Regions from separate parts of the Streptomyces sp. NPDC026522 genome, predicted to be linked through region 2. Evidence: riboswitches for the same ligand, from Rfam matches in the RefSeq annotation. Region 2 holds a riboswitch; the other holds the start of a gene.

Region 1 (3,400 bases), on a different contig from region 2:
GTGGTACGCGGGTCAGGGCCCGGCCGAGGGCCTCCAGCGGGGCGTTCCGCGCCTCGGGATCCCATCCCAGCAGCCGGACACCGATGTACAGCTGGGGTGCCCCGCCCTCGACGCTGGCGAGGCAGCGGTGCGCGGCGGCGACCACGCCGATGGCGCGGAACTCCTCGGCGGCGGCGGCGAGGAAGTCGACCGGGTCGTCCTGCCAGTCGGGCTCGAAGAGGCGGACCCGGCCGCCGGTGGCGGGGCCGTCGAGGGGGGTGCGGCCGGTGCGGCAGAGTTCCGCGACGGCGGGCGGGGGGAGCGGTACGCCGACCGCGCCCTCGGGGTTGAGCGCGATGCCGAGCTGCGGGGGCAGGCCGCGGGCGAACTCGACGGCGGGGGCGACGGCGAAGTCCATGGCGGGGCCGGCGCAGACGCGGAACTGGGCCTCGGAGCTGTAGACGGGGACGTAGGCGTCGCCGCCGATGAGCATGGTCGGGAGGTTGAGGGCGGTGTGCGCGGGGCTGCCGCCGGCGGGCAGCGGCACCCAGACGTGGCTGCGGCCGAGCACCTCCAGGATCCGGGCGCCGGCGTCGGCCTGCCCCAGGGCTGCGCCGAGCACGTGCTCCAGCTCGTTGTCGGGCCACCCGCCGCCGTGCATCTGCCGCCTCCACCACTCGCTCCGCGCTCCTGTGCCGACCCTATTCCGTCCCTCCGTCCCCCCACACCCGGGGTCGCCCCGGGCGGGTTCGGTCCGGCCCGGCACATCCGGCCTCGCCGGCGTTTGAGTGGGGGTCCCCCCGGACGGAGTCTGGGAGAGGGTCCGGGGGGGAGCCCGGTGCCCGGCGGAGCCGGGTTTCCTGGGGCTCCGCCCCAGACCCCGCGCCTCAAACGCCGGCGAGGCTGGATGTGCCGGACCCGCGCCGCAAACGCCGGCGAGGCCGGGTTGTGCCGGACCCGCGCCGCAAACGCCGGCGAGGCTGGGTTTGACCCGCGCCGCAAACGCCGGCGCCCCCGTCAGGGGAAGTGGATGTGGGTGACCGCGGCAGCGGCGGGGCGGTCGAGGAGGGTGACCGACGCGCACCCCGCCGGCGGCCGGCCCGCTTCCGCCGCGCGGAGCAGGCGGGCAACCGCCGCCCGGTGGCGGGTGAACGCGTACGCCGACACCCGCCGCCCCCGCTCCGCCTGCCCGGCCAGCGCCTCCTCCGCGGTGGTGTCCAGCAGCACCAGGTGCAGCGCCCGGCCGCGCCGCCGCGCCGCCCCCGCCAGGAGCCACCGCACCCACGCCTGGCTCCCGCAGTCGTGCACCACCACCGACGCCCCCGACCGCACCACCCGCCACAGCCCCCAGTAGTGCGCCGCCCGCACCACCGGCCGGTACGCGGCGTACGGCAGCGCCCCCGGCAACCGCCGCTCCCACCGCTCCCGCGTGTCCTGCGAGTCGATCGCCCCGACCCCCGCCGCCCGCTTGATCAGCGTGCTCTTGCCGCCCCCGGGCAGACCGGACACCACCACGATGTCCCCCTCGCCGAAGCCGAGCCACCTCGGCCCCCGGGCCCCCGCCCCCCGCAGGTCCCGCACCCGCCCCGGCTCCACCGGCGCGGCCGCCCGCCGCTGCGCCGGAACGCCCTCAAGGGTCCCCGTGAACGCCGGCATTCCGAACCTCCGCACAGTGATCGCCTCCCCCGAACCGGACCCTGGGCCCGGGCCCGGGGCCCCGGGACCGTGCCCACTGAATGTAAAGAGACGGTAATCCGGTCCACCCGGTTCCGCCCCGCCCGCTGGAGCCCCGCTCGGTTCCGCACGGACTTTCGGGCCCGCCCCGCCCACACCCGCCCGCCTCGTGCAATGATGTGCGCCATCTGGACACCAACTGCATACCGGCCGCTTGAATCCGCGCGGGAGAGTCCCGGCAGGCCGCAAGGCCGTGCCCGGGCGCCGAAGGAGCAAGTTCCTCCCTTGAATCTCTCAGGCCCCGTACCGCGTGGATGAGGCAGATCTGAAAAGCGGGCTGCTCGACAGCTCCACCCAAGGTGCAAGCCGATGACGCGCCCGCCCGGTGCGGGAACTCTCGGCGAACCTCTCAGGTTCCGATGACAGATGGGGAGGACCGTCCTCGTCATGTCATGCCCTGGGACCCGGGAGCCACACCCATGAGCACTGCCCCCCGCCTGACCGCGCTCGACGCGCTGCACCGCTCGCTCGGTGCGACCATGACCGACTTCGCGGGCTGGGACATGCCGCTGCGCTACGCCAGTGAGCGCGACGAGCACAACGCCGTGCGCACGAAGGCCGGTCTCTTCGACCTGTCCCACATGGGCGAGATCACCCTGACCGGCCCCGAGGCCGTCAAGGCCCTGGACCACGCGCTGGTCGGCAACATCTCCACCGTCGGCGTCGGCCGCGCCCGCTACACGCACATCTGCCAGGAGGACGGCGGGATCATCGACGACCTGATCGTCTACCGCCTCGGCGAGAGCGAGTTCATGGTCGTCGCGAACGCCTCCAACGCGCAGGTCGTCCTGGATGCCCTGACCGAGCGCGCCGCCGGCTTCGACACCCAGGTCCGCGACGACCGTGACGCGTACGCGCTGATCGCCGTCCAGGGTCCGGAATCCCCCGGCATCCTGGCCTCCCTCACCGACGCCGACCTGGACGGGCTCAAGTACTACGCCGGCCTGCCCGGCACGGTCGCCGGCGTCCCCGCGCTGATCGCGCGTACGGGCTACACCGGCGAGGACGGCTTCGAGCTGTTCGTCGCCCCCGAGCACGCCGTGGAGCTGTGGCAGGCGCTGACGAAGGCCGGCGAGGGCGCCGGCCTGGTCCCGGCCGGGCTCTCCTGCCGGGACACGCTGCGCCTGGAGGCGGGCATGCCCCTGTACGGGCACGAGCTGACCACCTCCCTGACCCCGTTCGACGCGGGTCTGGGCCGGGTCGTGAAGTTCGAGAAGGAGGGCGACTTCGTCGGCCGCGCCGCCCTGGAGGCCGCCGCCGAGCGCGCCGCCACCAATCCGCCGCGCAAGCTGGTCGGCCTGATCGCCGAGGGCCGCCGGGTCCCGCGCGCCGGTTTCCCGGTCGTCGCCGACGGCAAGGTGATCGGCGAGGTCACCTCCGGTGCCCCGTCGCCGACGCTGGGCAAGCCGATCGCGATGGCGTACGTGGACGCGGCGTACGCCGCGCCCGGCACCTCCGGCGTCGGCGTGGACATTCGCGGTACGCATGAGCCGTACGAGGTCGTGGCGCTGCCGTTCTACAAGCGGCAGAAGTAGTCCCGCTCCGGCCGCGTACCGCGTCACCGCCGCACGGAGCCCCGTACGGCGGCCGTACCGCGCTGTCCCAGTACCCGAGACCACCGTTCGTATCCACTCCCCCGCATCCAGGAGAATCAGGTCATGAGCAACCCCCAGCAGCTGCGTTTCAG
Region 2 (3,400 bases):
GGTGCGCTGCTCGTCGCCGTTCGCGCGGTGGTAGGCGCGGACGGCCAGCAGGCCGGCCAGCTCACCCTGGGATCCGGCGTTCGGCTGGATCGAGACCTTGTCGTAGCCGGTGACCTCGCAGAGACGTTCCTCCAGCTCGGTGATGAGCGTGAGGTAGCCCTCGGCCTGCTCCACCGGGGCGAACGGGTGCAGCTGGCCGAACTCGGGCCAGGTGACCGGCTCCATCTCGGTGGTCGCGTTGAGCTTCATGGTGCACGAGCCCAGCGGGATCATGCCGCGGTCCAGCGCGTAGTCCTTGTCCGCGAGCTTGCGCAGGTAGCGCAGCATGGCGGTCTCGCTGCGGTGCTGGTGGAACACCGGGTGCGTCAGGTACGCGTCCGAGCGCAGCAGGCCCTCGGGCAGCGCGTCCGCGGCGGTGGCGTCCAGGGCCTCGATGTCCGCGGTGACGCCGAAGGCGGCCCACACGGCCTCGATGTCGGCGCGCAGCGTCGTCTCGTCACAGGCGACGGAGACGAGGTCGGCGCCGGCCTGGTAGAGGTTCACCCCGCCCTCGCGGGCGGCGGCCACGACCTCCGCGGCCCGGCCCGGGACCCGGGCGGTGACGGTGTCGAAGTACGCGCCGTGCACGATCTCGACCCCGCCGGCCGTCAGGCCCGCGGCGAGCAGGGCGGCGTAGCGGTGGGTCCGGCGGGCGATCGTGCGCAGGCCGTCCGGGCCGTGGTAGACGGCGTACATGCCGGCCATGACGGCGAGCAGCACCTGTGCGGTACAGATGTTGCTGGTGGCCTTCTCCCGGCGGATGTGCTGCTCGCGGGTCTGGAGCGCGAGGCGGTACGCCTTGTTGCCGTCCGCGTCGACGGAGACGCCGACCAGGCGGCCGGGCAGCGAGCGGGCGTGCTTGGCCTGGACGGCCATGTAGCCGGCGTGCGGTCCGCCGAAGCCCATCGGGACACCGAAGCGCTGCGTGGTGCCGACGGCGATGTCGGCGCCCAGCTCGCCCGGGGAGGTCAGCAGGGTCAGCGCGAGCAGGTCGGCGGAGACCGTGACGACGGCACCGAGCTCGTGCGCCTGGTCGATGACCGGCTTGATCTCGCGCACCGCGCCGGAGGCGCCGGGGTACTGGAGCAGCACACCGAAGACACCGCGCTCGGCGATGTCGGCCGGGATGCCCTCGGACAGGTCCGCGACGACGACCTCGACCCCGATCGGCTCCGCACGGGTCTCGATCACGGCGATGGTCTGGGGGAGCGCGTCGGCGTCGATCAGGAAGACACCGCCCTTGACCTTGCCGACGCGCCGGGCCAGCGACATGGCCTCGGCCGCCGCGGTGCCCTCGTCGAGCAGGGAGGCGCCGGAGGTCGGCAGGCCGGTCAGGTCGGCGACGACGGTCTGGAAGTTCAGCAGCGCCTCCAGCCGGCCCTGCGAGATCTCGGGCTGGTACGGCGTGTAGGCCGTGTACCAGGCCGGGTTCTCCATGACGTTGCGCAGGATCACCGGCGGCGTGAAGGTGCCGTAGTAACCGAGGCCGATCATGGAGGACAGGACCTGGTTGCGGTCGGCGAGCGAGCGCAGCTCGGCCAGCACCTCGGCCTCGGTCCGCGCCTCGGGCAGGTTCAGCGCGGCCGCGGTCTTGATCACATCCGGTACGGCGGCGGCGGTGAGTTCGTCCAGGGAGCCGTAGCCCACCTGGGCGAGCATCTTGGCCTGCGCCTCGGCATCCGGGCCGATGTGGCGCTGCTCGAAGGGGATGCCTCGCTCCAGCTGAGAGAGCGGAATGCGGTTGGCGGTCATGTACGGAGGCCTCCTGGTCGTACGACCTGCGAGGGGCACCACGGCGCGGGCACCCGGACGGCCTCCCCCTCTGTCATCTCAACCTGAGAGCTTCGCCGGAGTCGCGGGACGGCCCGCGGATCCGGCTTTCACCGTCGGTGAGGAGGGGAACCGGCACTGCGCACCCGGTACCCGCCCCTGCTTTCCAGAGTGGCCTCGTCACGTGCGGTACGTATGCCTGAGAGATTCCGGGGAGGATTTGCTCCTTCGGCGCCTCCGTCGTGCTCACTCGGAGGACTCTCCCGCACAGGGTCAACAGCCACCGCCCAGCGTACCAGCGAGGATCTGGAAGCTCCCTCGAGTGGCCCCCTGTGCGGATATGCCCTTCTGTAGTCATTACGGAGGAGTTGCGACCAGTTGGAGGGACCGGACCGTGCAGACCGACATCGATCCCCGCAGTCTCATCGGCCGCAAGGCGTTCGACCGCAATGGCGCCAAGATCGGCACCGTGGACGAGGTCTACCTCGACGACGCCACCGGCGTTCCCGAATGGGCCGCCGTGCGGACCGGCTTGTTCAGCCGGGACGCCTTCGTCCCCCTGGAGCCCAGTGAGGTGGTCGACGACACCCTGCGGGTGCCCTTCGAACGCTCGCTGATCAAGGAGGCCCCGGACTTCGGCGTCGGGCGCCACCTCTCGCCGGAACAGGAGCTCCAGCTCTACCACCACTACGGGCTGGACGTGACCCTCCCGACGGACTTCCACCGGCCCCCGCCCCCGACGCAGCCCCGGGACTTCGGCAGCCTGGCCGGCGAAGGCTAAGGGCTGTCCGCCGGGGGCGACTCCTCCTCCCCTACCAGCGGCAGCGGGTCGGACGGCTCCAGCTCGGGGTCGTCCAGCCGGAAGGTCCGTACCCGGCCGGGCGCCGAGCCGGGCCGCTCGAAGCGCACGGTCACCCGGCCGACCCCGCTGCCCTGGACCCAGCCCGGGCCGTACACCGCGTGCCGGACGTCACTGCCGGCCGGCCAGCGGCGCTCGGCGGTCGGCTCCGGCTCCGGCCCGCCCCCCGCGGCCGGTACGAGCGCCACCGCCGGGCCGACCGCTCCGCCCGGCTCCCGCGCCCCGTCCGGCCCAGCGGCCGCCGCCTCCCCCACCGCGGCGTCCGCCGCGCCCTCCTGCGCGGCCTCGTCCGCCTCCTGCGCGGCCAGCGCGTCGGCCTGCGCGAACAGGTCCTCCTGGGTGTAGTCCGCCAGCCCCGTCACGCCGACGCCCAGCAGCCGGACCCCGCCGGTGGTGTCCACGGCCTCCAGCAGCCGCGCAGCGGCCTCCCGGACCACTCCCGGGTCATCGGTGGGACCCCGCAGCGTCTCCGAGCGGGTCAGCGTCGAGAAGTCGTAGCGCCGGACCTTCAGCACGATGGTGCGCCCGGAGTGCCCCGAACCGCGCAGCCGCCCCACACAGCGGTCGGCGAGCCGCTGCACCTCGTACCGGATCCGCACCCGGTCGTGCAGGTCGACGTCGAAGGTGTCCTCCACCGAGACCGACTTCGCGTCCCGCTCGGCGACCACCGGCCGGTCGTCCAGGCCAAGCGCCATCCGGTACAGCCCCGCGCCGTGCGCCCGCCCCACCATC

What was found. A riboswitch is a leader RNA that binds a small molecule or an ion and turns the genes downstream of it on or off. The one in region 2 is predicted to bind glycine.
Region 1: another riboswitch for glycine. It lies ahead of gcvT (glycine cleavage system aminomethyltransferase GcvT); the one in region 2 lies ahead of gcvP (aminomethyl-transferring glycine dehydrogenase).

Annotation. Positions count from the first base shown of each region.
Region 1 covers NZ_JBVHQF010000002.1:788,962-792,361, reverse strand. Annotated here, with positions in the region: gene ACZ4M3_RS08210 (enhanced serine sensitivity protein SseB) at 1-640, opposite strand, end outside; gene ACZ4M3_RS08205 (AAA family ATPase) at 997-1,635, opposite strand; glycine riboswitch at 1,869-1,972, shown strand; gene gcvT (glycine cleavage system aminomethyltransferase GcvT) at 2,133-3,248, shown strand; gene gcvH (glycine cleavage system protein GcvH) at 3,372-3,400, shown strand, end outside.
Region 2 covers NZ_JBVHQF010000007.1:434,325-437,724, forward strand. Annotated here, with positions in the region: gene gcvP (aminomethyl-transferring glycine dehydrogenase) at 1-1,791, opposite strand, end outside; glycine riboswitch at 1,987-2,085, opposite strand; gene ACZ4M3_RS21035 (PRC-barrel domain-containing protein) at 2,204-2,590, shown strand; gene ACZ4M3_RS21040 (DNA polymerase IV) at 2,587-3,400, opposite strand, start outside.